DNA from 2 places in the Mesonia sp. K4-1 genome. Region 2 is predicted to be linked to the other one. Evidence: riboswitches for the same ligand, from Rfam matches in the RefSeq annotation. Region 2 holds a riboswitch; the other holds the start of a gene.
The links. A riboswitch is a leader RNA that binds a small molecule or an ion and turns the genes downstream of it on or off. The one in region 2 is predicted to bind thiamine pyrophosphate.
Positions count from the first base shown of each region.

Region 1: another riboswitch for thiamine pyrophosphate. It lies ahead of thiM (hydroxyethylthiazole kinase); the one in region 2 lies ahead of FT986_RS03510 (TonB-dependent receptor).

Region 1 covers NZ_VRLS01000019.1:3,273-19,838, forward strand. The annotation lists gene FT986_RS04105 (RNA polymerase sigma factor) at 1-25, shown strand, start outside; gene FT986_RS04110 (hypothetical protein) at 9-602, shown strand; gene FT986_RS04115 (hypothetical protein) at 614-2,107, shown strand; gene FT986_RS04120 (peptidoglycan DD-metalloendopeptidase family protein) at 2,227-2,904, shown strand; gene FT986_RS04125 (DUF4199 domain-containing protein) at 2,908-3,390, opposite strand; gene secA (preprotein translocase subunit SecA) at 3,476-6,832, opposite strand; gene FT986_RS04135 (DUF2795 domain-containing protein) at 6,923-7,144, opposite strand; gene FT986_RS04140 (cob(I)yrinic acid a,c-diamide adenosyltransferase) at 7,274-7,849, opposite strand; gene wrbA (NAD(P)H:quinone oxidoreductase type IV) at 8,037-8,636, shown strand; gene tenA (thiaminase II) at 8,676-9,329, opposite strand; gene thiD (bifunctional hydroxymethylpyrimidine kinase/phosphomethylpyrimidine kinase) at 9,313-10,155, opposite strand; gene thiE (thiamine phosphate synthase) at 10,152-10,784, opposite strand; gene thiM (hydroxyethylthiazole kinase) at 10,777-11,580, opposite strand; TPP riboswitch at 11,642-11,736, opposite strand; gene FT986_RS04170 (SRPBCC domain-containing protein) at 11,927-12,379, shown strand; gene FT986_RS04175 (DUF2200 domain-containing protein) at 12,392-12,757, shown strand; gene FT986_RS04180 (response regulator) at 13,683-14,054, opposite strand; gene FT986_RS04185 (PAS domain-containing protein) at 14,051-16,566, opposite strand, start outside.
Region 2 covers NZ_VRLS01000012.1:494,802-511,367, forward strand. The annotation lists gene FT986_RS03500 (sigma-54 dependent transcriptional regulator) at 1-145, shown strand, start outside; gene FT986_RS03505 (response regulator) at 142-2,562, opposite strand; TPP riboswitch at 2,637-2,727, shown strand; gene FT986_RS03510 (TonB-dependent receptor) at 2,837-5,233, shown strand; gene FT986_RS03515 (T9SS type A sorting domain-containing protein) at 5,552-6,031, shown strand; gene FT986_RS03520 (hypothetical protein) at 6,097-6,537, opposite strand; gene greA (transcription elongation factor GreA) at 6,656-7,132, shown strand; gene FT986_RS03530 (hypothetical protein) at 7,146-7,643, shown strand; gene arsM (arsenosugar biosynthesis arsenite methyltransferase ArsM) at 7,705-8,673, opposite strand; gene FT986_RS03540 (purine-nucleoside phosphorylase) at 8,678-9,487, opposite strand; gene FT986_RS03545 (TIGR04282 family arsenosugar biosynthesis glycosyltransferase) at 9,489-10,088, opposite strand; gene FT986_RS03550 (rhodanese-like domain-containing protein) at 10,089-10,583, opposite strand; gene FT986_RS03555 (ATP-binding protein) at 10,778-13,096, shown strand; gene FT986_RS03560 (response regulator) at 13,098-13,469, shown strand; gene FT986_RS03565 (T9SS type B sorting domain-containing protein) at 13,718-16,566, shown strand, end outside.

The DNA of each region.
Region 1 (16,566 bases), on a different contig from region 2:
TTTATATAATGGCACAGGATCTTAGAGAGTTAATGAATCAAGAAAAATATTCTGCCCAAAGACCTACGTTGCCACAGGGACACGAAAAGAGATTTTTAAATCTTTTAGCAGAAGAATTACCAGAAGAGAAGAGTAGTAATTCTCATTTATGGATGAAAATAGCAGCAGTTCTTGTGGTGGTGTTAGCAACAGGTTTCTTTTTGAAGAATCAGCTTATAACAACGAGTCCGGTGGTACCTATGGTCACCCAGACTCCTACACAAAGTGTGGAAGCTACTCCTATCTATTTAAGTGATGTCTCTCCACAGTTTAAAAAAGTAGAAGATTATTACTTGGCTAATATTAATGCAGAATTAGCACAACTTACAATTACCGATGATAATAAAGAGCTTATCGATTCTTTTATGCTGCAGCTAGAAGGATTAGATAAGGAGTATACGCGTCTCAATGAAGAAATTGACGAATCAGGTATTAACGAAACCTCTGTCAATTCTCTCATCAACAACTTAGAATTAAGATTGGAGTTGCTATTTAAACTTAAAAGTAAATTAAGTGAAATTAAGCAAGCTTCTCGAGAGAGTATACAAGGAGTGAACATTTAAAAAAAGCAATGATGAACAATAAATTAAAAATCATTTTAGGAACCTTAAGTTTTGTGTTCTTAGGATATGGTGCTGTGGCACAAGAAAAAGTAGACAAGCTCACAGAGTCCTACAAAGTGGATAATGAATCTACCGTAAAATTAGATACCAAACATACCAACGTAGTGGTAGAGACTTGGAATCGAAATACGATAGATGTAGAAGCTTATGTAGAAGCCGATGAGCTTTCTAAAGAAGAAGTAGAACAAATTGCCAAAGAATGGAAGATTCAAGTATTGGGGAATAGTAATGGAGTTTCAGTCATTTCACGAGGGCCTATTCCTAATTTTGGTCCAGGGTTAAGAAATCATCCACAATCTATGCCTATGGCTAGTTTAAAAGGCTTAAATAGTGAATTGATCGAACCTTTAATGGTTAATTTAGTAGGGCCTATGTTAGAGAAAATGGGAGATGTAAAGTTGCCAGCACGTTTTTATGAAAGTATGAGCGGTTTAAAATTTGATTATGAAGCCTATCAAAATGAAGGGGAAGATTATATTGAAAAATATGAAGCTCAAGTGGAGAAGAGTTTTGGAAAAGATTTTGAAAAAGCTATGGAAGAGTGGGGGAAAAACTTTGAACAGAATGCAGAAGTATGGTCCAAACAATTAGAAGCTCGAATGAATAATTTTGAAAAAACTCACGGAGCTGCTATAGAAAAGTGGGGAGAGAATTTTGGTAAAGAAATGGAGAAATGGGGAGAGCAATATGGTGCGAGAATGGAAGCTTGGGCACAACAGTTTGACGAAAATGGAGGAAACCTAAAAAAGCAAGTCGTAGTTCATCCTAACGGAAATAAATCTACCACCGTAACCTACTCCAGCGGAAATATGATTCGACCTAAATCTATGGCAGATAACAATAGTATAAGAAGAACCATTGTTATTAAAATGCCTAAAGAAGCGGTATTGCGTATGGACATTCGTTATGGGGATGTAGATTTACAAGACGATGTTTCTCATTTAAATGCTTCGGTTTCTCACGCTAATTTTAAAGCTCAAGGGATATTAGGAAAAGATAATAAGCTGAATATCGCTTATTCTCCACTTAAAATAGAACGTTGGGAACACGGAAGTATACAAATGAACTACGTTAAAGAAAGTCAGATTAATAAAGCTAAGAGTATTAAAATTGCTTCTAATGGGAGTGATGTTAATATAGGAACCATTGAGGAGACAGGAATTATCTCAGGGTCTTTTGGAGAATTAAATATTAAAAATGTAAGTGATGATTTTGCTCAATTAGATATTAGTTTAGAGAACAGCGATTTGGTTTTGAGTCTGCCTAAATCTTCCTTTAACTTTACTTACAATGGCTCTAGAAGTGATATAAGAATTCCGAATCAATTAACAACAAAGAAAATGGATAGCTACGGAAATCAACTGATTAATGGTTATCATAAATCTAGAAACACCGATAGTAATATCATGATTAACGCTAAGTTTAGTGACTTGGTGATTAAGTAAAAGTGCCAATTGCTGTATAACCTAAAATTTTTCTGCTAAGAAGTTTGGTAAAGGTACTTTATAAAAATAGTTTTGTCTTTTAGACAAGACTATTTTTATTTATAGCAACCTTAGAACTTATGAATTTCAACGCTTACCTGAATTCGCTTACGCCAGACTTTACTCCAATAGTTGATCATAACACCTTAGCGGATTATATAGCGGTCGATTTGTCTATTCATCAATCCGCTTTAAAAGAAGTAGATACGAGCTCTTCTAAAGTTTTTCAAGATTACCTCACACAGTACTTAATCAGCTCCGATAAAAAAGTGGCTTATGGAGGGTATTTAGAGGAACGTAACTTATATGCGAGAAGCACTTATTTTACTTCCGATAAGGAAAATAGTAGAAATATTCATCTAGGGATAGACATTTGGTGTCCTGCAAATACGCCAGTTTTACTTCCGTTAAACGGAAAAATACATAGTTTTAAAAACAACCAAAATCATGGAGATTATGGACCAACCATAATTATAGAACATTCATTAGAGGCACATACGTTTTATACTTTATATGGGCATTTAACTTTAAGTTCCCTTGACGGAATACAAACTGGAGACGTTTTAGAAAAAGGAAGTGTTATAGGATATTTGGGAGAGGCTAGCGTTAATGGTGATTATGCTCCGCATCTACATTTTCAGATCATACGAGATTTGGAAGGAAATAGAGGAGATTACCCAGGAGTTTGCGCTGTTAAAGACCTAGCTTTTTATACAGAAAACTGCCCTAATCCTAATTTACTTTTAAAATTACCTTAGGCCTTATTTCTTTTTGGTTTTTAAAAATAGAGAAACAATTGCAGCGGTAACAATTCCCATCGCTAAAGCTCCAAAAGCAGATTGAATCATATACGATTTTAGGTTAAAGTAGTTTCTAGCCGCTTTTTCGGTCATACGTTCTTGATCGACCACATAGGCGATCACATTATTAAAATAATCGGGAGTAATGATTGTAGAAACAATATACTGGACAAGCGGGGCTAATAAAGCAATTAAAACCGACATAATCCCTCCAGAAATTAAGCCTTGTTGCCAACTCATAATGCCTTGGTAGTATTCTTGTTTTTTCTCTCTTATCGCTAAGTAAAAAATAATAATATAAGGGATGGCAATCAAATTCGTGTAAATCGCATGTTGCGAAATGTGCTGACCGTGAAGGCCTACATTTTTTTCAAGAAACATCCATAATAAAGTAACTATACTAAAAATAATAGCCCACTTGATCTCAGTTTTAAAATTTTTCATGCGATAATAAGATTAAGCCTCAAAAATAAGAAAATCCCAATCATTTCGATTGGGATTTTTTTAAACCTTAAATAAAAATTGAGGATTAAGCATCGGTAAGTACCCATTCTCCTTTTTCGATAAGGGGAATAGCTTGTTTGTATTTAACAGATTTGCTTTCACCCGATCTTACATTTTTAATCGTCACTTTATCGTTTCTACCAATTTTAGGCTGATCTCTAACAATGGTTTCGGTAACAGGTTGTTGCTGACTAGCCTGTTCTCCTGCAGCTCTACTTTGTGCTGCTCTTTCATCCATATTAGGAATATCTTCTTTACTGGTTTCTAGTCTTTCTTTAGGCTTTTCTTCTCTAGCTTCTTGAATTTGTGTTTGCTGCTGCGGAATTTCACCTTTAAATAAGAATGAGATCACTTCTTTATTCACTTCATCCAACATGCCTTTAAACAACTCAAAAGCTTCAAACTTATAAATTAATAAAGGATCTTTTTGTTCGTGAACTGCCAACTGAACACTTTGCTTTAACTCATCCATTTTTCTTAAGTGAGTTTTCCAAGCATCATCAATAATAGCTAACGTAATATTCTTTTCAAAGTCATTAACAAGTTGCTTCCCTTCAGTTTCGTAGGCCTTTTCTAGGTTCGTAGTAACCTGAAGTGTTTTTTGTCCGTCAGAGAAAGGAACTCCAATACGTTCAAACTTGTTTCCTTGCTGTTCGTAAACTTGCTTAATTACTGGGAAAGCCATTTCAGCATTACGCGTCATGCGTTCTTCATAATTAGCATAAGCAGCTTTGTATACTTTTCCTGCTAATTCTTGAATTTTAAGTTTTTCAAATTCTTTTTCATCTACAGGAGAATCCATAGAGAAATAACGAATCAATTCAAATTCAAAGTTTTTAAAATCAGCTGCATTTTTATTGCTTTCTGTAATAGACTCCGAAATATCGAAAATCATATTCGCTAAATCTACACGAAGACGTTCTCCAAATAGCGCATGGTAACGACGTTTGTAAATGACCTCACGTTGAGCGTTCATAACATCATCATATTCTAATAAACGCTTACGGACACCAAAGTTATTTTCTTCTACTTTTTTCTGCGCTCTTTCAATCGATTTTGAAATCATTCCGTGTTGAATCACTTCTCCTTCTTCAAGTCCCATTCTATCCATCAACTTGGCGATACGTTCAGAACCAAATAGACGCATTAAATTATCTTCTAAAGAAACATAAAACTGAGAGCTTCCTGGATCTCCTTGACGACCAGCACGACCTCTTAACTGTCTATCTACACGTCTAGAGTCGTGACGTTCTGTACCTATAATGGCTAAACCTCCTGCTTCTTTTACTTCTTTACTTAATTTAATATCGGTACCACGACCTGCCATGTTGGTAGCAATAGTTACAATACCAGATTTACCAGCTTCTTCAACAATATCGGCCTCTTTTTTATGCAGTTTTGCATTCAAGACATTATGTGGTACATTTCTTAATTTAAGCATTCTACTTAATAATTCAGAAATTTCTACCGAAGTCGTACCAATTAATACAGGTCTTCCAGCTTGAGAAAGTTTGGTAACCTCTTCAATTACCGCATTGTATTTTTCTCTCTTGGTTTTGTAAACCAAATCTTCTCTATCAAACCTAGCAATTGGGCGATTGGTAGGGATCTCTACCACATCTAATTCATAAATTTCCCAGAATTCTCCAGCTTCTGTTACTGCGGTACCTGTCATTCCTGAAAGTTTACCGTACATTCTAAAGTAATTTTGAAGTGTTACCGTAGCAAAGGTTTGCGTCGCATCTTCAATCTTTACATTTTCCTTAGCTTCAATAGCTTGGTGTAACCCATCACTGTAGCGGCGCCCGTCCATAATACGACCGGTTTGCTCATCTACAATTTTTACTTTATTATCCATGACCACATATTCGGTATTGTTTTCGAATAGGGTATAAGCTTTTAATAATTGTCTAAGCGTATGGATACGTTCACTTTTTACGCTGTAATCGCGGAAAAGCTCTTCTTTCTTTTCAACTTCTTCTTCCTTAGAAAGGTTTAACTTTTCAATCTTAGAAACCTCCATACCAATCTCTGGCATGACAAAAAAGTCTGGATCTTCTTTTCCTGAAAGAAATTCCACCCCTTTATCGGTAAGATCTATTTGATTGTTTTTTTCTTCAATTACAAAATACAATTCCGCGTCAACTTTTGGCATTTCGCGGTTATTATCTTGCATATAGTGATTCTCTGTTTTTTGAAGCAATTGCTTAATACCGTCTTCACTTAAAAACTTGATTAAAGCTTTGTTTTTAGGCAATCCGCGGTAAACGCGTAGTAATAAGAATCCTCCTTCTTTAACATCTCCTGAAGCGATTAATTTTTTCGCTTCCGCAAGAACACCCACTAAATATTTACGTTGTACATCAACAATTTTAGAGATTTGAGGCTTTAATACATCAAATTCGTGCACATCTCCTTTAGGAACAGGTCCCGAAATAATTAAAGGCGTACGAGCATCATCAATCAATACAGAATCGACCTCGTCGACAATAGCGTAATTATGAGGGCGTTGAACCAAATCATTAGGAGAGTGGCTCATGTTATCTCTTAAATAATCAAAACCAAATTCATTATTAGTACCGTAAGTAATGTCAGCATTATAGGCTTTTCTTCTGGCTTCAGAATTAGGTCTGTGGTAATCAATACAGTCTATAGAGATACCGTGAAATTGAAACAAAGGAGCCATCCAAGCACTATCACGTTTAGCTAAATAATCATTAACCGTTACCAAGTGTACACCTCTACCTGTTAGGGCGTTTAGGTACATAGGTAGGGTCGCTACTAAGGTTTTTCCTTCCCCAGTATGCATTTCGGCAATCTTACCTTGGTGCATCGCAATACCCCCAATAAGCTGCACGTCATAGTGAATCATATCCCATTTTACTTGCTTTCCTGCAGCATCCCAAGTATTAGCCCATAGCGCTTTATCGTCTTGTAGACTTACGTATTCTTTAGTCGCAGAAAGCTCTCGGTCATATTCGTTAGCGGTAACCTCCAAGGTTTCGTTATGGAAAAAACGTTTAGCTGTTTCTTTAACGGTAGCAAAGGCTTCGGGAAGAATTTCGTTAAGTATAGCTTCAGAGGCTTCGTAAGCGTTTTTCTCTAAGCTATCTATTTGTGCGTATATATCTTCTTTTCTGGTAATATCAGTAGAAGATTCGGCTTCTTGTTTTAGGGTAGAAATTTCTTGGTTGATGCTTTCGGTAGCATCGGCAATTTTTTGTTTAAAAGCTGTGGTTTTTGCCCTTAATTCATCTAGAGATAGTTTTTCAAATTCTGCTTCTAAAGCTTTAATTTGGTTTACTATAGGTTGAATGGCTTTGACGTCTTTTTCTGACTTGTCACCAACAAATACTTTTAATACGGAGTCTAAAAAACCCATAATTTGTTTTTGATTTATTTATGTTTCAAAGTTACGCAAAAAAAAAGCCTCTAAATGAGACTTTTTAATTGATATTTTTGCGTATATATTTTAATATTCATCCTCGTTCCAAAGGTAATCTTCATCTGTAGGATAGTCTGGCCAAATCTCCTCGATAGAATCGTAAGAATCACCTTCATCTTCTATAGATTGTAAGTTCTCTACTACTTCTAGTGGAGCGCCCGTTCTAATTGCATAATCGATTAATTCATCTTTCGTTGCCGGCCAAGGAGCATCACTTAAATAGGATGCTAATTCTAATGTCCAATACATCTGATACTTGTGTTTAATTTTTGCAAAAATAAATTTTTAATTGTAAAAGCCAAGAAAAAAATTTATTATTTCAACATTAATATTAAGAACTTATTTTTTTTAACTTATAATTTTCAAAAAGGAAATGGTTTAAACCTCTTTTGTAGGAATCCATTTTACTTCTTCTGCTTGTAAATCTTTAGACAACTTCCGTGCCAGTACAAATAGGTAGTCAGATAGTCGGTTGAGGTACTGTAAGATGTAAGCCTCAAAAGGCTCCATTTCTTGTAAGGCTGTGGCTAAACGTTCGGCTCTACGGCAAACACAACGCGCGATGTGACAATATGACACGGTGGTGTGACCACCTGGAAGTATAAAGTGCGTCATTTGTGGTAACTCATTATTCATAAGATCTATTTGATCTTCTAAAAATTGTATTTCGGCTTCTTTTACCTTTACAATATTGAGACGCTCTTTACCGTTTTTTAGCTGTGCTTTTTCTGGGTCGGTGGCTAATTCTGCACCAAGTGTAAAAAGATTGTCTTGGATTTTTTTTAATTGTGCTTTTAAGTTGGAGTTGATTTCTTGATCTTTAATAAGTCCGATGTAGGAATTAAGCTCATCTACGGTGCCATAGCTTTCTATGCGGATATGGTGTTTAGGGACTCTGGTTCCGCCAAAAAGTGCTGTGGTACCTTTATCGCCTGTTTTGGTGTATATTTTCATAATTCTTATTTTGGCTAAAAATACAAATTAAGCAAGAAAACAAGAAGTGAAATTTTATCAGCTTGGCCATATTTTTATAAAGATATTTGCTTGTTCAAGCTGAATTGCATTCCAAATATTTATAAAAATTTTATCATTCGTTTTAGGTTGAGTTGATTGATTTATAGTATCTTCAAGATAAAAAACTATGGAAAATTTAAAACTAGCAATCATATATTATAGTTCAACTGGTACCAATTATAACTTAGCTCGACAAGCAGAAAGTGCAGCTAAGGATTTAGGAGTTAAACAAATTCGTTTTAAAAGAGTGGAAGAAACCGTTCCCGAAGGAGTAATGAAACAAAATGAAGATTGGTATAATCATTACAAGAAAACTAAAGAAATTGAAACCGCTACAGTAGATGATTTAGATTGGGCAGATGCGATTATTTTTAGTTATCCAACACGCTATGGCGATGCTCCTTCACAATTTAAAAGTTTGATCGATTCTACCGGCGGACTCTGGCAAAATGGGAAATTAGTGAATAAAGTAGTAACGGGGATGACGAGTGCTGCCAATCCTCAGGGTGGTCAGGAAAGTACGTTGCTTTCCTTGTACAAAACCATGATGCATTGGGGAGCTCTAATCGCAGCGCCGGGCTATGCCGATCCTGTAGTTTTTGAAACCGGCGGAAATCCATATGGTTTTAGTGTTGTAGGAGGAAGTGACCTCAATGATAAGCAAAGGCAAGCGATTGCTGCTCAAGTAAAACGTGCTTTAGAAATAACCGAAAAAATTAATAAGTAATTATCAAGGGAATGGGAAGCAAAATTTGCTTCCCATTTTTTATACTTCCCAATGCTTTAATCGATAAGCGCTATCCCAAAACATAAATTCTAATCTACTGGCAGCAACAAATGCATTCATCATATTTTGTTGTTGAGTTTCGGTGCAATTTTCTGCGACCAAATCACAAATTTCTTTTGCTTTAAACACTAAAGTTTCAAATTCTTCACCGGCATACGTGTCGATCCATTTTTGATAGGGATTATTTTCCTTCAACTGGTTTTGATAAATATAATCACCTACTTCTTGGTAAATCCAAAAGCAAGGTAGTACAGCAGCCATGGCTACTTCTACTTGATCTAAAGCTGAAGTGCTTTTTAAGAAATTGATGTAATGATGAGTAGTAGGTTCAATGCTTCCTCGTTGATTGAGACCAAATTCTTGAAAATAGGAATCATGCAAAGCTTTTTCTACTACAATGGCTCCTTCTGCAAACCGAATAAAATCTAATGCATGTGATACACGATGTGCTCTTGCTCCAATTAGCGCCAAACTGCGAGCAAAGTTTTCTAAGTAAAAGGAATCTTGCCCCATATAGAATTGAAATTTTTCTAGCGGAAGCGTTCCTTTCTGAAGTTCTTCAATAAAGGGCATCTTAATAATTTTCTGGTAAATAGGTACAATTTGGGTCCAAGTTTTATCGGTCCATTTCATTTTTAATGAGTTTTTTGGGGTTAAAAAAGTGATTTACGGGTCCGTTACCATTTCCAATTGCTACATCTCTACCATTATAAATAGCTTCATGTATGTACTCTTGACCTAAGCTTACGGCATCTAATAATGTTTTTCCTTGGGATAGGTAAGTAGCAATAGCCGAAGAAAGTGTACAACCCGATCCGTGTGTATTGTGGGTATTATATTTTGGAAACTCAAAACTTTCTACTGTTCCGTTAGGCGAAAAATAAAGGGAAGTGAGTTTCTCGCTTTTTAAATGCCCGCCTTTAAGAAGAACCGATTTGCAACCAAGCTGCATAATTTTTTTTCCTGCGATATGCATTTCCTCTACCGTTTCAATGCTCATATTGGCCAATATCCCGGCTTCATCCAAGTTAGGAGTAATAACATCGGCAAGCGGAAATAACTTGGTAATAATGCTTTGAATGGTTTCTTCTTCAATTAAATGATCTCCGCTAGTCGCCACCATAACCGGATCAAACACCAAGGGAATATGAGGAAACCGACTTATTTTTTCAGCGATGACCTCTACCAATTTTGGGGTGTGTACCATTCCTATTTTTATAGCATCAGGAAGAATATCTTCGAAAATACAGTCTATTTGCTCGCCCACCACCTTTTCGGGAATATTAAAAATAGATTTTACTCCCGTAGTGTTTTGTATAGGCAATGCGGTTAATACCGAGGTAGCATAACTACCCAGCGCAGAAATGGTTTTCATATCCGCTTGTATGCCAGCACCGCCACTAGCATCAAAACCAGCAATAGTCAGTACAGAGGGGTAGGTGTATTTTTTTTGAATCATGCCTTTTCTATTTCGTTTCTTAATTGTTCAGCTGCTGTCGCTGGGTTTCTAGAGGCGCAAATCGCCGAAACTACAGCAATACAATCGGCTCCCGCTTTTATGACTTCATACGTATTTTGAATATTCATATTTCCAATAGCGACCAAAGGTTTATCGGTCATAGATCGAATCTGTTGAATGCCGTTTAGTCCCCATTCAGTAATGGTGTCGGTTTTTGTTGGAGTGCTAAAAACAGGACTAATTCCTAAATAATCGGCTGTTTTAGACTCTAATGTATCTAGTTGCTGTAATTCTTCGATAGAATATCCCAAACATTGTAAATTTTTCCAATTTTTACGGATTTGCGTGGGTGCGATATCAGAAGTGCCTACGTGTATCCCATAAGCCTCTACTTGTTGTGCAATTTCTAATTGATCATTGATAATGAGGGGTACATCATACCGATCTAAAACTTCTTTTAACTGAAATGCTTTTTGAAGAAATGCCTGAGTAGACGTATTTTTTTCTCGAAGTTGAACCAGATCTACACCTCCTTTAACCGCTTGTTCGGCTACCGTTAAAAAATGATTGTGTACACAAGCTTCTTCAGAAATTACCAAATACAGTTGATAGGGAAATGACTTAACCACGTTTTACTTCTAATTTTAGGGTAGCGTTAAATTCTGATTCCGTCAAATTGTAAAGCTTATCTAAAATATGCATTTGCAAACTACCCGGACCCTTGCTTTCTTGTGCAGCGATTTCACCAGCAACTCCTAGCAAGGCCATGGCAGAAGTCACGGCTTCCGCTCTATCGTCAACAATGGCAGAAAAAGCTGCTACGAGTGCTGTGGCAGAACATCCCATTCCTGTAATTTTTGTCATCAGTTCATTTCCGTTAAGGAGGTGAATTTCTTTATCCCGACTTATAATAATATCGGTAGCTCCAGAAATGCAAATACAAGCCTGATATTTTTCAACTAAAATATGAGCTGCAGCTATGGCTTCATTACTTTTAGCAGAACTGTCGACTCCTTTTGTAGAAGTAGTATTGTGTTTGGCAAGCGCCATAACCTCTGAAGCATTCCCACGAATTATGGTGGGATGTAAGCTTAATAAATCGCTCAACACCTCATCACGATAGGGAGTTGCACCAGCGCCTACAGGATCTAACACCCAGGGTTTGTTAAGATGATTGGCTTGTTGAGCAGCTTTTTTCATAGAGGTAACCCAATAATCATCAAGCGTACCAATATTCACTACCAAAGCTTGACAAATCTTCATCATGGCTTCCATCTCGTTTGGAGCGTGAGCCATAATAGGAGAAGCACCCGCGGCCAATAAAGCATTTGCAGTATTATTCATCACTACATAGTTAGTAATGTTGTGCACCAAGGGAGATTTTTCTCGAAGTTGGGTAATATTATTCCACAAAGTTTCTTTCATCATTTATGAGTTTAAATTTGATAAATGGCTGAAGGAAGCTCCTTTGTTTAAGTGGTGAAGAAATATAACTTCTACTTTTCCCTACGCCGGTCTTAACCGAATCAGGTTCAAAGGGTGTGTCTCAATTCTTTTTTTAGAATACCCCTAAAGCCAACTCAAAAGTAATGATTAGCTATTCAAATAGAGAATATTTTTTGAAATTTTACTAGATAAGAATATTAAAGATAATATATGTGCTTAAAATTCTGTCTTAGAGAATATAGTACTTTAAGAGTTTTGTGAGCTTTTAGAATAGTTGCATAGAGAATTAATATTTTTTTATATTTACCTTCAAAGAAATGTATTTATGAAACTAGAGCCTAAAGCTGTTTTGCAAATTCAAAAACCTATAGAAGAGGTTTTTGAAGGAATAGTGAATCCCTTCCATATGACCAAGTATTTTATAGCTGAAAGTAATGGACGATTAGAAACGGGAAATGAAGTGGTTTGGAAATTTCCTGAGTTTTCTGAAAAATTTCCTATTACAGAGATCCATACTGAAAGTCCGCATACTATTTCTTTTGTATGGGATCCTGAAACCGTTGTGAATATAAAGTTAGAAAAGCAAGCAGATCAGAGCACTATTGTAAGGGTAAATGAAAAAGGAAAAGAATTGAATGAAAAAAATCTGGCTTGGGCTTTAGAAAACTCTGGAGGATGGGCGAATTTTTTGGCTTGTTTAAAAGCTTATTTGGAGTATGGAATAGAGCTTAGAAAAGGAGCATTTGATTTTATGAGAAATAATAGTACGACCTCTTAATTAAAAATTAGTATGAAAGCTACAGCAGCACATCACGAACGTATTGCAAAAATGACCTTTGCTTCGGTATACCCACATTATATTACCAAAGTGGAAAAGAAGGGGCGAACTATAGAAGAGTTGCATCAGGTTATAGAGTGGCTTACGGGTTATGATGATCAAAAAGTTCAAGAATTGATAGAAAGTAAAGTCACTTTTAAAACTTTCTTTCAAGAAGCTGAGTTGAATGAAAACGCTTCTCTTATCAAAGGAGTGATTTGTGGTTATCGCATAGAAGAAATTGAAGAGCCCTTAACACAGCAAGTGCGTTTTCTAGATAAATTGGTAGACGAATTGGCTCGAGGCCGAAAGATGGAAAAGATCTTATGTAAAGAATAAAATTCTTTTAACTTCTTTATTCTATTCCAAGACCTCATCTAGGAACTCCTTGGAATTTAATAATTTATTCAATTGAGTTTCCTCCTTTTGAACAATGAAAATCGATTTTTAAGATTCACGAATACTTAAGCAATAGCAAAGTGAATGAGTAAAAGAGGAAATTATTAATGTAATTTCTATTTCACAAGTTAAAACTTTACTTCTATGTATGTTATTCCTTAATCAAAGAAAAGATCTTTCACTTCACTGCGTTTTGTTCTAGATGACAGGTTCTTTTCTGTCTGTCATTTCGATGGCCGAAGGACTGAGAAATCTGTTTAAATAGGAGTTTGAGTTTTTAATGAAAAGATATTTCATTTCGTTTCTCTCCACTCTGCATGACAGTAGTTGGTATCATTCCGATAGTGTTAAAAATAGTATAGAGAAGTATATCTAAATTCCTCGTGCAAGATGCCGCAAGCTTTCAAAGAATATCCCAAATTTATTGATAGAGAGGGATCTTATGTCGTACGTCCTATGTACTAGCTTCATCATTAAAAGCTAAGTTTTAAGTCCTACGTCTTATTTTTATATTCTAGCATCTTCCGTAAAAGTTGACCTATCTAAAAATATATTGAAAATCAAGGAAGCAGAGATGGCTAAAAAATAAAAAGTTGTTTTTAAGCCCGACTGTATAAGTAGTTCAGCTCTCAAACGAATAATTAAAGTAAAAAAATCGCTTGAGAGTAAAAAGGTTTTGTCATGTAATCTTTCGTTCTTAAAAAACTTTAAGTTTATGTGTTGAGGTGTATGTTCTCAATATGGGCAATAATCTATTTTTTTTTGGGAGAACTATAATTTTTTAATTTTATTACAGGATAGGACTATGAGGCTAATAATTAGAAGGTAATAAATTAAATGAATTGAGTGACTAATAAAAAGTAGATTATAAATGAGGTAAGTGCGTGAGATCTTTTACTCTTAAAGGTTTAACTAAGTAAGAAAAAACAAGGGGGTACTGTTTTGCTTTTAACTTATCAGCAGGATCTATGGAGGAAGTTACAAGATGAATTTGCAAATCTAAGTCTGTATTTTCAGTTGAAACCGCCTCTAAAAATTCCCACCCGCTCATTATTGGCATATTAATGTCAAGAAAAATAAGATAAGAGAATGTACCATTATTGTTTAGGTATTCCAATGCTTTCAAACCGTTTTCGAAAACAATAATTGGAATCGTTGGGAATTTAGATCTTAAAATGTGTGAATGTAAATAGTTTATTATAGCATCATCATCAATCAGTAAAATTTGCTTCATCATTGTTGGTATATATTGGAAGTCTTATCAATTATTTTATGTATCACCTGATCTAGCTCTTCGGCGGAAGTAGCAATCATATCAAAGATTTCTTCTTTAGATTTTTCTTGTTCGCTCTGATTTTTCGCAAAATAAACTAACCCCATAATTCTCGAGAGAGGCGCTCGAATAACGTGCGATTGAAGCCAAGCAATTTCACGAAGGCTTTCATTTTGTTTCTTAATTCTTTTAAATTGCTGTTTAGCAGTGGTAATATCGAGAGCAGAACCTATTGCTCGTTGTGGGGTGCCGTCTTTAGATCTAAGGATAAAACATCTATCTAGCATATAAAAGATAGTGCCGTTTTCAGCAAATATCCTGTATTCTTTAGTCCAATGTTTTTTTTGCTGATTATTGAGCGCTTTCTCAAAAGAACTCCACACTTCTTCTAAATCTTCAGAGTGGATTTTCTTCAACCACGAATTATTTTTAATAAAAGCTTCGTTGTTATTATATTTTATATTTTTCTCGTATACTTTCCCACGAATTACTGTCTTGTGCTGGAAGTCTATTTCCCACATCATTTCATTACTGGCTTTCATGGCCAAACGAAACCTTTCATTACTCAGGTTTAATTGCAATTCATATTCTTTTTTCTCTGTAATGTCCTGAATGGTCCCTTCTATTCGATAAGGTATGTGTTTCTCATTGGTCAGGAGCCTTATTTCTTGGTGAACCCATTTAACTTCGTTTGCAGCAGTTAAAATTCGATGTTCAAAACTTTTAATCGTATTAGGTTCTAAATACTCACGAGGATCCCTTTCGATTAAATGTCGATCGCTTGGATGAAATGTTTGCGAAATATTTTTTAAGGTAGGTAGAAACTCCCCTTTCTTGTAACCATATATTCTGTAGGTTTGGGTATTCCATTCAGAAACTTCAGCATTCAGATTTCGACTCCAATATCCTATTTTTGCAATTTTTTGAGCAGTTTTAAGTCGCCCATAGGCAGTTTTTAACTTGTTTTCTGCAATTTTTTGTTGGCTAATATCCTTCGTAGCCACAATCATAACTTTTGCTTCTGGTAACACAGTAGTATTCCATATTAACCATTTTATCTTGCTGTTTTTTGTTAAAAATCGTACTTCAAGAGATAAAGAGGCTTTTTCTTGTATGGCGGTGCTTATTTTTTTTTGATATACTTCTTTATCTGCTGGGTGTAAAAAATAATTAAGGGGGGCATTCATTAATTCATTGTAATTATATCCCAATAAATTTTCAAAAGAATTATTAATTTTCTTCAAATAACCATCAAAGCCTAGTATACATTTTGGATCGGGTGAAATTTCAAAGAAATTTCTATAGTGTTCCTCGGTTTTTTTCTGCATTACAACAGCTCCAATATGTAGGCCTACTTCGGTTAGCAATTTTAGCTTATCTGAAAGCTTTTCCTCCATAGAATAACATATTAAACAGCCTAAAAACTCCTTATTATATATAATCGGGACACCTAAAGCAATATTAAGATTAACCAATTTCGCTTCTTGTGTTCTTACAAACATTGGATTATTGGGAAGATTTTTCCAGATACAATTTTTTTCTGTCTCCCATACATATCCGGGCAATCCTTTCCCTTTTTCAAAATTATTTATAGTTATAGAGGCTGGATAAAAATCATTAAACTTTTCAGTTTGGCATGATTTTGAAATAAGGTTTAAGAAGTTTTTATCTTCAGAGATTAGCCAAACTTCACTAATATTAATAGTAGAAAGTTGAACTATTTTTTCTAAAGCAAATGATAAGGAATCTGCCAGTGATCCAGGCTTACTTATTCTTTTGGTTAATGAAGCTAATAATTTATCGCTCATTCCTTTTTCAATCTCAGTAGTTATGACCTTACTATTGGCAACTATTCCTTTAATGGCTGGATCAGACAGATGATTGGTTAAAGTGGTTTTAATCCATTGCCAGTTTTTCTTTGCATCCTGAAAACGGTAGGGTTCAATAGTAACTTTATCATTTTTATATATTAGCTCTAGATACTCTGTAACAATGGCTTTGTCTTTTTTATTAATAAAATCGAAGGCATTTTTTCCAATAAATTCGTGAGATGGAATTCCTAGTACTTTAAGGGAAGTGGGGGCTACATATTTATATTTACCATTTGTATCTAAAATAGCAATAAGATCTGTTCCATTCTGTACAAGCGATTTAAATCGTGCTTCACTCTCCACTAGTTTTTGGTAGACGTGAGATTCTTTAAAAATATGACTTAGAGTTGAAGTAAAGTTTTCTAAAAGTTGCAATTCTTTTTCTTTCCACTTTCTTGCGCCCCCGAACTCATCTAATCTAATAAAACCTGAAAAGATATTATTAATCATGATAGGCAAAATAAGAATAGAAGTAAGGTTGTGTGATATGAGAATATTTTTTAATTGACAAGGCGTTAAATCTGCAATAACTCTTTGAAAAGGTTCACCTTTTTTTAATGCTTGTAAAACTTGAGGGAATTCTGAGAATGAAATATGGTGTGGAT
Region 2 (16,566 bases):
GTTATTTAAAAATCAAAATGAGGAACAATTTATTCTAGATGCCTTAGAAGAAGCTGGAGGGAATAAAAGTAAAGCTGCTAGGATTTTAGATGTAGATCGTAAAACACTTTATAATAAATTAAAGCAGTATAATATTAAGCTTTAAACCTTCTTTTTAATCTCTTCCAATAGTTTTTCTAACGCAATTTTTGCTTCACTTGCCGTTTCTATAACTTCTGTAGATTTTAATCCAAATTTCTGTTGGTGCTCTAGTTTTTCAAATAATTGAGCTACTTTTTCGGCTTTCAACTGTCTTAACATAGGTAAAACCTTATGTGCGATTGCTGCAATTCTTTGAGTATTCGCTTCCGCGGAAGCATAATCTAGTGCTATTAAATTTTCTTGAGAACTTTCTATAAAACTGCTTAAAATTATTTTTAAAGAATCTTGATCTCCATCTGTAAACCGAAGTAATTCTGAGGTATCATAATTTTCTGAAGTCCTTCTTACAGTTTTCCTTTGTTGTTCTCGTACAATTTCTAAACCAAGAATATGAGCTATTTCTAAATAGAGCTCGTTGGTATTGAATGGTTTTATAAAATTGGTCGTAAACCCTTTTTGAAGGTATACCTCGTCGGGTAAATCGGTTTTTCCAGACAGAGAAATAACTGGCAATTTTTTAAATTTTGGAAGGGCTCTAATTTTTCTAATCAGTTCAAATCCATTCATTTTAGGCATTTGAATATCAGTAATTACCAAATCAATTTTTTCTTTTTTAATGATTTGTAAACCTTGCTGACCATCATTCGCAGTGAGAACCTTAAAACCACATTGAGATATTACTTCTTTAGTAAGGGTTTGTTGAGAGGGTTCATCGTCTATAATTAAAATGGTTTTTCCTTTAGCATTTTTGATTGAAATCTCTTCATTAATGTTCGTAGTTTGGGAAGTTGTTTCTACGGGAATTTTAATAAAAAAAGAAGTTCCTTTGTTAAGATCACTTTCTAAATGAATATTTCCTTTTAGTAATTCTACAATCTTTTTTGTGATAGCTAATCCTAAGCCAGAACCTCCATATTGCTTTTCAATATGAGCATCTGCTTGAGAAAATTCTTCAAAGATATCTTTTTGCTGTGCTTTAGAGATACCTATTCCCGTGTCACTTATTTCTATTTTTAGTTGTTTTATTTTACGTGTTGTAGATTCTAATGATGCTTTAATATGAATAGAGCCTTTCTCTGTGAATTTATAAGCATTACCTAACAAGTTGGTAAGTACTTGTTGTATTCTAAAAGGATCGCTTAAAAAAGTGGCTTCTATGCTTTCATCTAAAGTGGTGTGAATTACAAGGTCTTTCTTTAAACTGGCAGGAATCGTGGCTTGAATACTGTCTTCAATTAGGTTTTTTGGCTGAAAGGGAAGTTTTTCAATATGCATTTTACCTGCTTCTAGCTTAGAGAGATCTAACAAGTCATTTACCAAATGTAAAATGTAGGTAGATGATTTTTTTAAATGATCTAGATGATATTGCTGTTTTTCAGATAGGGATGTTTTCTTTAGCAAGTCTGTATAACCCATAATCGTGTTTAAGGGAGATCGTAAGTCGTGTGTTACAGCTGCCATGATTTGTTTTCTCCTTTTAAGTAGAAATTCCGCGTAAGCGTTACTCTTCTCTAGCTCTTCTTTATAGCGTTGGCTGCTGTTGGTGTCTTTTATAATGAGAATTACAAAAAGTAAAATAGTGAGCACACAAGCAATTCCCAAAGCTGCAATTATGGTAGAGGTTTCTTCTATAACTTCTCTAGAATCATTTACCTGCTGTACCGATTTTTGAATTTGTTCTCGTTCAATTTCAGATCTTATTTTTCTTAATTGAGAGGAGAGTTCTTGGTCATTTTTAAGAAGTTCATTTTCCTTCTCAATCACTTCTTGTTGATACTTTCTTTCTTCTACTTCTAGTTCGCTGAGTACGTTTTTTACGGTGCTAATTAATGAATCTGCCGATTGTTGCGTAAGCGTTTCTGCATTGTCTTTATCTGCATATTCTAACCACTTTACTAGTGCTTGGCGAGCCTCTGGATTGTAATCTTTAAGAAGTTCGTTATAATTATCTTCCTCAAATAAATAATTTACTTTTTGAAGGTTGTTGAGTACCCTATCATAATAATTTTCACTAGAGTTATTTTTCCTTACTTCTAACAACTCTAACAAGTTTTGCTCTTTTAAAAGCAATAAATTTTGAAGACTGTCTAATTCGTTTTTAATTTCTTCCTCTTCATAAATTTGCTTTAAATTATCAATGAGAGTAGAAATGGTGTCTAACTGCTGATTAAACTGAGGTAAATTTTCTGGTTTTTGATTTTGAATAATATCCCGACTTATAGCTTCCGCCGAATATACATTCGTTACGGCTTCACTCATGAGTAACAATTTTTGTTGATTATTGTCACTTATTTTATTGGCACCATTTAAACCGATTACCTTGCTATAAATAAACCAAATAGAAATTGCAGCAAAAGCGGTAAGAAGTAGGTAGCCAACCACTACTTTGTAGGTAATAGAACGTTTGGTATTTTTTGCCATATTCAAAAGTAAAATGCTTTCTTCAAAATCTACTTAAAATTATGGTAAATTAAAAAATAACATTAGTTTTGCAGCCAATCTCAAAGGGGTGCCTTTTTAGGCTGAGATCATACCCAATGAACCTGGGCAGGTAATGCTGCCAAGGGAAATGCAAAAGCTTGCTAGCGGCTTTTGTTGTATGCGCTCCTGAACGACTATCGTAGTCTTCAGGATTTTTTATTTAATTTAAAACCAAAGAATAATCGCCCCTTTTATTCGTAAAAAAACATTACGAATGAAAAATGTATTATTTGTGGCAGCTTTGTTGCTTGGTCTTCAAAGTTTTGCTCAGCAATCCTATCAATTAAAGGGAAAAGTAAGCCGAGAGGGTGAAGTTTTACCCAATGTAAATGTCCAGGTTGTAGGTACTGGTCAAGGTACTGTAACCAATTTGTATGGAGAGTATCAACTCACTTTACAAGAAGGAAATTATGAAATTAGCTTTACGTATGGAAACATAAAAACTATAGAAGTTAATCTTACTTCTAACCAAACTTTAGACGTTACTTTAGACAAGAGCGAAGAGGCTTTAGAAGAAGTTTTTTTATCCTCCATTAGAGTAGATGCAGATTCTCCTATTACGTTTAGCAATTTAAGCAATAAAGAGATTGAAGAACGTAATTTAGGTCAGGATATTCCTGTTTTGATGAATTATTTACCATCGGTGGTGACTACGACAGATGCAGGTAACGGAGTTGGTTACACCGGTTTGCGTGTCCGCGGAAGCGATGCAACTAGAACCAATGTAACCATTAATGGTATTCCTTATAACGATGCCGAAAGTCAGGGATCTTTTTGGGTAAATTTAGGCGATATTGCATCCTCTGTAGAAAATATTCAGTTACAGCGAGGAGTGGGAACTTCGACCAACGGAGCTGGTGCTTTTGGAGCAAGTCTTAATATTTTGACAGATCGTTATAGTGAAGAAGCTTACGCGGAAGTTTCTAATAGTTACGGTTCTTATAATACTCATAAACATACCGCTAAATTTAGTACGGGTTTATTTAATAATCATTGGGAGTTTGCAGGAAGAGCTTCTTTAATTAAAAGTGATGGTTATATAGATCGTGCAGAGTCTGAGCTAAAATCTTACTTTTTACAAGGAGCTTATGTAAATAATAACACTTTGGTAAAAGCACTTGCTTTTGGTGGAAAGGAAAGAACCTACCAAGCTTGGTATGGGATTGATGGAGATCAATTAAAAGAAGATAGAAAATATAACCCTGCAGGGGAATATACCGACGAAAACGGAAACGTAAAATATTACGATAATCAAACCGATAACTACCAACAAGACCATTATCAATTGCTATGGGATCAAAAATACGATAGAAATTGGTCTTCAAATGTAGGTTTGCATTATACTTATGGTAGAGGTTATTACGAGGAATACCAAGAAGATGCAGTATTGGGAGAATACGGTTTATCCGATTTTACAGCAAATGGAGAAGATATAACCACATCAGATTTGGTAAATAGAAGTTGGTTGGATAATCATTTCTACGGAGTTACCTTTAATGGAACTTACCAAGATGAAAAGATGGAATTTATTCTTGGAGGAGGAATTAACAAGTACGAAGGCGATCACTTTGGAGAAGTTATTTATACACGTTTTGCACAAAACAATGATCCTTATGAAGATTACTATTTTAATGTAGCCGAAAAAACAGATTTTAATATCTATGGGAAAGCTACAGTTGCTGTGATAGAAAATTTAAAAGCCTTTGGAGATTTACAATTAAGAACCATAAACTATACTACAGAAGGACCATTAGAAGAAGGAGTTGAACTTCCTGTAGATGATAGCTTTACTTTTTTCAACCCTAAAGTAGGATTAAATTATAAGCTAACTACCGCTAGTCAACTTTATGCTTCTGTAGCTGTTGCGCATCGCGAACCTACAAGAACAGATTATGAAAACGCTCTTTTTAATGGTGCCGATCAACCTGAAGAAGAAAAACTAACCGATTATGAATTAGGTTACCGTTTAAAGAGAGAGAAGTTTCAGGTGAATGCTAATTTGTACTTTATGAACTATAAAAATCAATTGGTTTTAACTGGAGAAATTGATGATGAAGGAGCAGCAGTACGTGAAAATAGCGGAGATAGTTACCGTTTAGGAATAGAGGTAGAAGCTTCAGTACAATTGTTAGAAAAATTGAGCATCCATCCTAATGTGGCTTTAAGCCGAAATAAAAACAGAGATTTCAATACTCAATTTGATGGCGAGTTACAAGATTTTGGTGATACCGATATTTCTTTCTCTCCAGAAGTAGTAGCAGGTAATAGAATAAGTTATTCTCCCATAAACGGTTTACAACTAAATTGGCTAAGCAAATTTGTTGGGGAGCAATATATGAGTAATATAGAATCGAGAGCTTCTTTATTAGAAAGCTATTTTATTAATGATTTTAATGTGCAGTACGTTTGGAAAAAAGCACCTTTATTTAAAGAAGTTGTTTTTACAGGATTAATCAACAATATATTTGATGTAGAATATGTATCTAACGGATACTACTTTTCTTATGATGACGATTTTTCAAATCCGGGTACAGTAACCACTATAGAAGGAGCAGGTTACTATCCACAAGCTACTATCAACTTTTTAGCTGGCATTACTTTAAAATTCTAAATACTTTAAAATTTCCTTATAAATTTAAAAAACGGTTTAGATTTTTCTAAGCCGTTTTTTTTATACTTATATTTATAAAACTAACACCACCAGATAATTATGAGGAAAATTACTTTTATACTTTTTTTATTGTTCAGCTTTAAGAGTTTTACGCAAGTAGCTCCGCTACAAGATTACACTTAGTATTTAGAAAAATTAGTTATTAGCGGAAATGATATTTTACCTCCTACTGATTATCAAAATTTTTATACAGTAACTTTTGACAATAGTTACCCTTATTGTTTATTTGATGCTCCATGTTACCCGTTAGATACTGATTTGGTCTATAATCAAAATCAAAGTTTTAATATTAATAATACGAGTTGTCCTCTAGATTGTGGAGGAGTACCAGTTTATGCTATAGATTTTGAAGAAATATTTATGGATGATTTTACAAACTTAGGTTTGCCTGGCTTTAATCCCTATATCTACGTATTTAGTACTTTTTCTAATTATATAGAATTGACAATAACAAATGGCAATGGAGATCAAGCTGTCTACCGTAATCAACAACTTGCGGTGTCTAAGAAGGAGAAACTAGAGGTGAATCTCTACCCTAACCCTGTAAGCAGTAATTTTCAATTAGAGTGTAAAGAAGAAATAAAATCAGTTCGTGTTTTTTCCGTTAACGGAAAAGAGATTTTAAAATATAAAGAAGCCAAATCTAATTACGATATTTCTCATTTCAACTCTGGTATCTATTTTGTAGAAGTTGAGGGTAGACGAAGTAAGAGTATTCTTAAGTTGATAAAACGCTAAAAACAAAACAAAACCCCTGAAAAGATAATTTCAAGGGTTTTTAAAATTTAAAGAAGGAATATATTTTAATTTCTCACATTTAATAATCCGTTACCGCTACTGACCACACGGTATCTAAATAGAGGATACTCTAAATCCTCTTCCTCTCCTTCAACTACTCCACCAGTAAATAAATCGTATGTATTTCCCTCACAAGAACAGTAAAGTTGTACACCGTCAACTTCCATAACTACACATTCATTTTTTCTAGGGTGGTTAGGATCAGCAGCATCATAAGCTACAAACGCGTCGGTTCCACTTTTCATAATTACGACTCCGCCATTTCCATAGTTAGGAACATACACAGGACTAGAAGGGAAATTGAGACTATTGTATTGTGGTAAACTTAGATCAATTTGAAAGTTCACATTTACATCTAATAAGTTAGGATTATTGTTTAAAGTATCATCGTCGCTACAAGCTACAGTTGCAGTAATTAGTAACATTCCGATAAGGAAATTTTTCATGAGAATTATTTTTGGCTGCAATTTAATATAATTGCTAAGCTTGTTAAAATTTATTATCTTTGTTTGTATCGGAATCCCATGCGAGTGGGATTCTTTTTGTTATATAAACGATGAAGTTATGAGTAAAGTATCTTATTATACTGCAGAGGGTTTAAAAAAATTAAAAGACGAATTAAACCAGCTAAGAGACATTGAAAGACCTAAAGCTTCTCAGGCTATTGCCGAAGCTAGAGATAAGGGAGATTTGAGTGAAAATGCCGAGTATGATGCTGCTAAAGAAGCGCAAGGTTTACTAGAAATGAAAATATCTAAATTAGAAGCTGTAGTTTCTAATGCAAGAATTATTGATGAATCTCAATTAGATACTTCAAAAGTATTGATTCATAGTACGGTAAAAATAAAAAATACCACCAATGGTATGGAAGTAACTTACAAATTGGTAGCTCAAAGTGAAGCCGATTTAAAGTCGGGTAAAATTTCTGTAGATTCTCCTATTGGTAAAGGTTTATTAGGAAAAGAAGTAGGTGATAATGCCGAAATACAAGTGCCTAACGGAACCATGACTTTTGAAATTCTTGAAATTTCTAGAGTGTAAAAATTTTTAATGAATGATCTATAAAAAATTAATTTTAAAAGTACCATTGTTTTTACTAAGCTTATTTTTAGTTTTAAGCTGTTCTTCTGATGATGATAAAGCACAGGATTACCCAGTAGGGTATGTTTTAAATTACACAGCAAAGTTAACTAATACTGAAGGTGTTTATGAAGTAAGCTTTATAAACGATGATATTAATAGTGCGGAAGATAATACCATAACTCATGATGTTGAAGAAGACGGAATAGCATCAGATTCAAATATCGGAGCTGGTACTTTTTTTGAGATTGAAAATAATATTGTAGGTGTCAAATTTGAAGTAGTTTCTGGGGATATTAATTTGTCAAATTTTCAAGTTACAGTAAAAGAGAATAATGAAACCGGAAAAACTTTGGGAGTTTTTGAAGAAGGGATAGATACTATATCTGTTACCAACGGAGAGTCTTTGTATTCAAGTATTGAAATTTTGTTTAATACTGAAACAAGAAGTTTCATGAAGAATTTAGAATAGAATTAGAAATACATATAAAAAAGCCTTTTCATTTCTGAAAAGGCTTTTTTATATGAAATTTTTAGCAACAACCGCCTCCATCATAATGGAAGGTAGATTCGCTAATAAAAATATCATCTCTTTTGAGATTTTGTAATGCGCCAGCTGTTTTGTCACAAATGGCAATAGGTTGATTTTTTAGAAGTATATGTCCTTTTTCATCATCAAAAAAATCATCTTGTCCAAAATAGATAGCTGCTTTCCCTGTAAAAACGCAAGGACCATCTTCTGGCATAGGGTCTTTGATTGCAGCCACCTCTATACTTTCAATATAGATCATTTCTTCGGTTGGGTAGTTTTTAGCATCTAAAATTCGGTAGGGTTTTTTAGCTCTAATTTCTATCGTCCCAAAGCCAGCATCGGTAAGCATTTTTACGTATTCTTTTAAAGGAAGACTTCCGCTAAGGCAAAGGGCACGCAAACGCTCATCATTCCGTAAAGTTTCATTCATCTCCTGTTCGCAAATAGGATCGCTCATCACTAATTTCCCATTGGGTTTTAATACACGATACATTTCGGCAATTGCTTTTTTAAGTTCTTCTGTTTTAAAAATGTTGAACAAGCAATTTTGAGCAGCAACATCTATAGAATTATCTTCTACTGGTAAACGCAAAGCATCTCCTTTTTTAAGATCTACAAATTCAGATTTAAACCAAGGGTTAGTTTCTTCGGCTTCTTTAAAGTTTTTACGAGAAGCTTCTAACATTTCATCGACAACATCTACGCCTATAACTCCGTTTTTTTGTCTAGAAAAGTAAGCAAACTGTAAAAGCTCCATTCCGCCACCTACGCCTACATATAAGGTTTTGGGATTATTTACTAAATCTCTTGCATGGACTGTACTACCACAACCATAGTTCATTTCTTGCATTATCTTAGGGATTTTTAACCCTGGCAATTCCCATACGGGATTGGTAGTACAACACAAACCTACATCTGGTGTAAGTGCAGCTTCTTTGTACACATCTTTTGTGGTTTCTAGATAGCTCATATAATTATAGAGATTTAATTAATTCTTTAAAAAGGGTAATCATTTGCGGTTCAGCTTTCGCAGCCATCGCCATAATTTCTTGAATATCTACTGGCTTTAAATGATCTGGGTCGCATTCATCTGTTAAAACGGAAACAGCAACTACTGGGAGTTTTAAATGGTTGGCCACTATAATTTCGGGAACTGTACTCATTCCTACGGCATCTGCTCCAATAATTTTTAGGTAACGATATTCTGCTCTGGTTTCAAGTTGAGGTCCTACTACAGAGGCATAAACTCCTTCGTGCAAATTAATATTATTTTCTTTAGCAGTCTTCTTTAGGATTTCGCCCATTTTTTGGTCGTAAGGCTGACTCATATCTACAAAGCGCTCTCCATATTTAGAGACGCCCTTAAAGGCAAGAGGAGAGTCTCCTAACAAATTAATATGATCATCGATAAGCATTAATTCACCTTTTTTAAAGTTGGTATTGATGGCTCCAGAAGCATTAGAGACTAGTAGCTTTTTAACGCCTAATTGATGCATAATTCTTACAGGAAAGGTAACATCTTTTAGGCTATAGCCTTCGTAATAATGAAAACGACCTTGCATAACTACCGCTTTTTTGCCTTCAATAATACCGTAGATTAGTTTTCCTTTGTGAAATTCTACAGTGGCGGTGGGAAAATGCGGAATGTGATTGTAGCTTACTTCGTGAATAATTTCCATTTCATCAAGAAGCTTTCCTAATCCAGTTCCTAAAATAATTCCTATTTCTGGGTTTTCAAATCCTCGTTGTTGTAAGTAGCTGGTAGTTTGTTCTATGTATTGCATATTATAATAAGTTCATTAATGTGGTATTGTCTTTCATATCTTCGTATTCGTCGATATCGTTGAGGGTTTCTAACAGCGTAACTGTTTTATCTTCCATACTTTTAAGCGTATCGTTAAATACTGTAGAAGTACTCCAATCTTTATTTTCAAAAATTTCTTTACGGAATGTGTTCATTCCTAGTAAATAGTAGCCCCCATCTTGTGCTGGTCCAATTACAAAATCGGTTTCTTTTAGTTTTTGAAAGGCTTCTTCAATAATTACTGAAGAAATATCAAACAAGTCACTCCCTACAATAATTATATGATCGTAACCTGCACGAAATCCTTCCGCGAAAGCGTAAGCCATACGCTCTCCTAAATCTTTGCCTTGTTGAGCTTTTTTTGAATAAATGTTACTATCCCAAATATCATTTACAACTGGTTGAGTGGCGTACCATACTTGCTTATCTACAGGGATATTCTTAGTAATATTTGCTGTATGTTGTAGTAAATATTTATAAACGCTTAGTGCTTTTTGATCACCTATTTTTTTTGCCAAACGGGTTTTACACTTTCCTAATTCTGGATGTCTAGTAAAGAGAAGTAATAAGTTTTGTGACATTTAATATACTTTTATTCCTTGATGTAAATAGTGGCTCCATTTTTTGTTATAGGTATGAACGCTGTCGGTGGGTTGAGATTGTAGATTATAAACTTCATATCCTTGATTTTTCCACTCAAAAATACCTCCGTAAAGGTTTTTTACATTCGTATAACCTGCATTTTTAAGCTTCTTAGCAATTTTTTCTGATCGTACCCCAATAGAACAGTATACTACAATAATTTTATTTTTTTTAGGAAGCCTATCTTTTGTAGCTTCAATATCAAAGTCCTTAAAACCCACATAAATAGCATTACCTAGATGACTTATTTGATATTCTTTAATTTGTCTAGCGTCTAATATAGTAATGAAATTATTATGTTTTAAATCTTCTTGAAGCTCTTGTACAGTGATGTAAGGAATATTTTCGTCATTATATTGTTTTAAAACTCGTTTAAAATCCTTTTGAGCCATAATAAAACTTGGTAAGAATAAGATGCATATTATTATTTTCATAAGGAATTATTGATATGATTACAGTTCGTAAAGCTTAGAAAACCTAAATAGATAAGGAGATTACCGATTGAATAAAATACATTGTAATTTTATATATTTATAAACTCCAATTTTATTTACTTACGAAATGTTTAAATAAATGGTTTACTAAGGTAAGTAATTGTGAACCTAATATACATTAGAAATATATATTAATGAACAATAAATTCAGCAGTTTTTTTTCTTGGTTTGTTAACCGACCTAAAGTGATAGGCTTTATTTTGTTTATTATTATTTTTTCGATCTTCACTTATATTGTATATCAGGAATATTCTCTTGCCAAAGAATCTGAAAAAGAGAAGGAAAAGCAGGTTTTGACTATTGTAAAACAGAATATCGAACAATCTTTAAAGACTAGTTATGTCTCTGCTTTAACATTGGCATTAACTATAAATGATGAAGGTGAACCTAAAAATTTTGAAAAAGTTTCAGAAAAGATTATCTCCTCGAGTGTTACTATTAGTGGGGTAGAGCTAGTTCCTAATGGTGTAATATCCTATGTGTATCCTTATGAAGAAAATAAAGAAGCTTTAGGATTAAATGTTCTAAAATACCCAATTTCTCAAAAGGAGGCTAATAAATCAATTAATAGCGGAAAAATGGATTTTGCAGGTCCAATTCCATTTAAACAAGGGGGGAAAGGGGTAATTGGAAGAATGCCTGTATTTATAGAAAATCAGTTTTGGGGTTTTTCTGCAGTAATAATTCATGAAAAAGATTTTTTATCTAATGCAGGTATATATAAATTTCTAAAAGAAGGGTTTAAATTTAGATTATCTAAAATAGATGATGAAACATCTAATGAAAGTTTTTTCTTTGGTGAAAAGGAAGATTTTAATGTCAATGAAGCTCAAAAATCATTTGTAAAAGATGGGAATTGGAATATTTATATCTACTCTGCAAATAAGGAAAACTTATTAATTTCTTTACTCCCTTTAATGTTTTTAGCCTTGTCATTTTCAATTCTAATAAGCATTTTTATTGTAAGATTTTTAAAGCAACCTAGAGAATTACAACGAAAAGTAAATATCCAAGCGGCTAAGCTATTAAACTCAGAACTTAAATTTAAAACTATTTTTAATCGTGCTCCAATTGGGATTGTACACGCACAGGCGAATGATTTTAAATTTATAGCAGCAAATGAAAAATTTCTGATAAAAACGGGATTGAGCATAAATGAAATTAAGGATGTTAAATTTGATTCGGTGTGGAAAAATCCTAGTGAGTTAAGCACATTAGTGGAGAAAAGGGAAAAAATAAATACTGTTTTTTTAAAGAAAAATGGTTCTCAAATTGATGTTAGAGTAGCTATTAATTACTTGAAACATAATAATCAAGATGCTTATATTTTTATTATAGAAGATATAACTGAAATTAATAAAGCTCAAATTCATTTAAAAGAATTAGAATCGAGAGTAAAGATGGCTGTTGAGATAGCTCAGTTAGGCTATTGGGAGTGGAATATACAAACCAATGAAGTTATATGGTCTCCTATGATGTATAAGATTTTTAGAATTCCTGAGGATTTCAAAATCACACCAGATTTTATTATATCTAAAATTCATCCTTTAGATGCTAAAAGATATATTGATAATCTAAAATCTCTTATACATGGAGAAAATGTCCATCCATCTTATGAAGCGAAAATTCTAGATCCAGAAAACAATCCTATTTATGTACTTGGACATTTAGAAAGTGAGAAAAATAAAAGAGGAGAAGTTATAAAGGTCAAGGGAACCTTGATAGATATAAGTAGTGAAAAAAGAACAAAAGAAGAATTAGATCAATCTTATGATGTGGTATTACAGCAAAATAAGCGATTAATTAACTTTTCTTATATAGTATCACATAACTTAAGATCTCATGCAAGTAATATCAAATCTCTAGCCCATCTACTTTTGGAAATGGAACACAGCCAAGAACAATTAGAGATGTTTGATATGCTTAATTCGGTAGCCCACGCGCTAGATCAAACTCTCTTTGATTTAAATGATGTAATTAACATTCAGCAGAATACATCGATTTCTGTTGAGGATATTCTGGTAATAAAATATATTGAACGTGTATTAGAAGTTCTTCAAGTAGAAATAATGCAAAAAAAGGCTCAAATAGTTATTAATGTACCTGCAGAAACTAAAATTAGTTTTAATCCCGCTTATTTTGAAAGTATTTTACTTAACTTTATATCAAATGCTATTAAATATAGACATCCTAATCGACCTTCAATAGTAATGATAGATTTTTTAATTATAGACAATCAATCTGTGATTCAAATTAAAGATAACGGTATTGGAATTGATCTTAAGAAAAATGGCGATAAATTATTTGGTATGTATAAAACTTTTACAAAAAATAATGAATCGAGAGGGTTAGGATTGTTTATAAGCAAGAGTCAAATGGAAGCTCTAGGGGGTAAAATCACGGTTGAAAGTGAATTAGGTAAAGGGAGTACTTTTAAGCTTTTTTTTAATTAGTATGGAAGTTTGTATAATCGATGATGATAAAATTTACCAATTTCTTTTAAGAAAAACAATTAATATTGTCAATCCAGAGATTACAGTAAACTCTTATTTTAATGGTTTAGAGGCCATAACAGCGTTTGAAAAAATAGACTCTTGTTGTGATGTCATCCTATTAGATCTAAATATGCCTAAGATGGATGGTTGGGAGTTTATTAAAGAATATCAAAAATTAAAAAACAAGGCACAGCCATTTCCTCAAATTTACATTTCTACCTCTTCTATCGCAGAAGAAGACAAAATTAGAGCCCTTTCTTTTCAAAATATTATTAAAGGATACCTTACAAAGCCTATCACTATTCAAGTGATAAAGAAGATTATAAGTTAGATTAACTATTCTATCAATATCTGAAAATCAGCATTTTAATTTTTAAAAATTAAAAATTTAACATTTTTATTGTTAGGGTTTAATGTATTGAAAATCAAATATTTAAATCTATTAATGTCTGAAAATTTAATTTAACAGTAAGATAATAAGCACTTAATCGACAAAACATAACATTTTATCGATTATATTTATATGTTTGTAGTTTAAACTTCATGAAAGATTTACTGCAGTAATTAATAAAAGTGTTTATGAATAAATTACTTTACCCTCTATTCATCCTAATATCATATGTTGGGATTGGACAAACTGTTAGTGTTAATCAGAATAACTCTGCGCAAACTTTGGCAAATATTTTATTAGATAATGCTTGTGTTGAAACTTCTAATGCAACAGTTTCGTCATTACAATCGGTTTCTTATTTTAATAATAATTCAGGAAACTTTCCTATACAGGAAGGGGTAATTATTAGAAACGGAAATGCCAGCTATACTGCTGGAAGTTATACTGGTAATAATTTGAGTTCACAAAATAATACGAATACAGATGTATTTTTAGAGAACTTAAATAATGCTTCGGGACAAACCTCTCAAGTTACAGATGTGGCATATTTAGAGTTTGAGTTTATACCACTATCAAGTAATTTTAGTTTTGATTTCTTATTTGCATCTAATGAATATGGACAATGGCAATGTGTTTCTAGTGATGTTTTTGCCTTCTTGTTAACTGATTTGTTTACGGGAAAAACAACCAATTTAGCTGTTATACCTGGTACTCAAACGCCAGTTTCTGTTAAAAATATTAAAGATAGCGCGTATAATAATTCATGCTCATCAGATAATGCTTCATTATTTGATGTTTATAATGTAAATAATCCTTCCCAATCAACTATTAATATGCGAGGTCATACGAAGATGATGAATGCTTCGGCAAAAATTACACCTGGTAATCCATATAAAATTAAACTTGTTATAGGCGATTCTAACGATTCAGATTTTGATTCGGCTATTTTTCTTGCAGCAGGAAGTTTTAACGCAAACGTAGATTTAGGAAAAGACACTACAATCTGCCAAGGTAGTAGCAAAACAATTACAACAGGTTTAAGCACTCAAAATTATTCTCACATTTGGAAAATGAATGGTTTTGTAATTCCAGGGCAAAACGGAAATTCAATTACTGTTACTAATCCAGGAAATTACAGTGTACTGGTCTTGGGTAATAATTCAAGTTGCTCCCTCACCGATGAAATTCTCTTGACGGAAGTAACTATTCAGGAACCAAAAGATATTAAGGTTTGCCATGACCCATCAAGAAATTATAGTTTTAACCTATTAGAAAATTCATATCAATCTCTGGGAATTTCTGCGGCAGCGTATACTATAAATTATTATGCATCTCTAAATGATTTAAATAATGACATAGCAATCCCTTCAAACTTATTACCTAACTATTCGGGGAAAAATAATCAAACTATATATATTCAATTAAAAGCTGTAGATACTAATATGTATTGTGATGTGGTGTATAATTTTCAATTATTGATTAATGATCCAATCCATCTTAATACTGACAATATAGAGTTGTGTGATATGACGGACGTAAATCATATAGTAGATTTAAATCAAAACAATTCGACTACAATTTCCAACTCTAATGGATACAATTTTTATTTCTTTCGTGATTATTTTGATGCTCAAACTAATAGCAATGCTATTTTAGATCCTGAAAACTTTACACCGGTATTTAGTAAATTCAAAACAAAAAAACAAACTATATGGGTAAGAGTGGAAGATAAAAATATGACCAATTGTTTTAATATTTCAAGTTTTGATATCATATTAAATCCTTTACCAATTGTAGACGAAATTGCTGATGTGGTAGAATGTAGTCAATATATTTTACCACCGATCATTAATGGTAATTACTATACGGGTTCACAAGGAACAGGAGCTATGTTATTTGCAGGAGATATTGTGGAGCACCCCGGTACCTATTACATCTACAATGGACCAGATGCAAATGGTTGTTATAATGAAAGTAAATTTAAAATAATTTTAGTTGAAAAATATAGAGTTAGAAAATTATGGTGTGGACAAATGACAGTACCATCACCACCAGCTGGAACATTTTATACAGAACCAGGAGGTCCAAATGGTAACGGTCAAGTAATTTCTCCTGGGACTGTTTTTACCACTAATCAAACTCTTTACTATTATGCTGATGTAAATGGAGTTTTCTGTAAAGAAGATGTGTTTCCTATTAATATATTGCCTCTACCACCTGTAGATGCGCCTTTAGATGTGGTAACTTGTAATTCTTACACACTTCCAACTTTACAAAACGGAAATTACTATTCAGAGCCTGATGGAGAAGGGACTCAGTTTTCTGCGGGCGATGTTATTAGTAGTTCCCAAACCATGTATGTTTTTAATTATGACGGATTTTGTACTAATGAAAATTCTTTTGAAATTATTATTACCCCAAATTTTCAGGATTTGAACATTTGCGGTACATATACTCTACCAGATTTAGAAATAGGAGGGTATTATACACAAGCTGGCGGTAACGGTCAAGTTATCCCAGAAGGTCAGGTAATATCTTCTTCGCAAACTGTTTATTATTATGCAGTAACCACTACCAGTCCTAATTGTACACTTAATGAAGGGTTTTTTATCAAAATAAATTCTATTCCACAAGTAGATAGTTTAAATGATGTTATGGTCTGTGAAGATGATATTTTCACATTGCCAAGTTTAGTAAATGGACAATACTTTTCAGAACCAAATAGAGAAGGGGATCAGCTTTTTGAAGGTGATATTGTTATGGAAACAAGTACAATTTACATCAACAATTTAGAAAATGGATGTACGAATGAAGCTAGCTTTTTAGTAGAAATAATTGAATTGCCACCTATCGAAAATTTTACTGATGTTTATTCTTGTGAGACTTATGAATTACCTCCTTTAGCTAATGGTAGTTACTTTACCCAACCTTATGGTACAGGGCAACAACTACAATCAGGGGATTTGATCACCACCACACAAGAAATCTATATCTATAATTCATGGCCCCAAATTAATTCTTGTGACAATCAAGATTC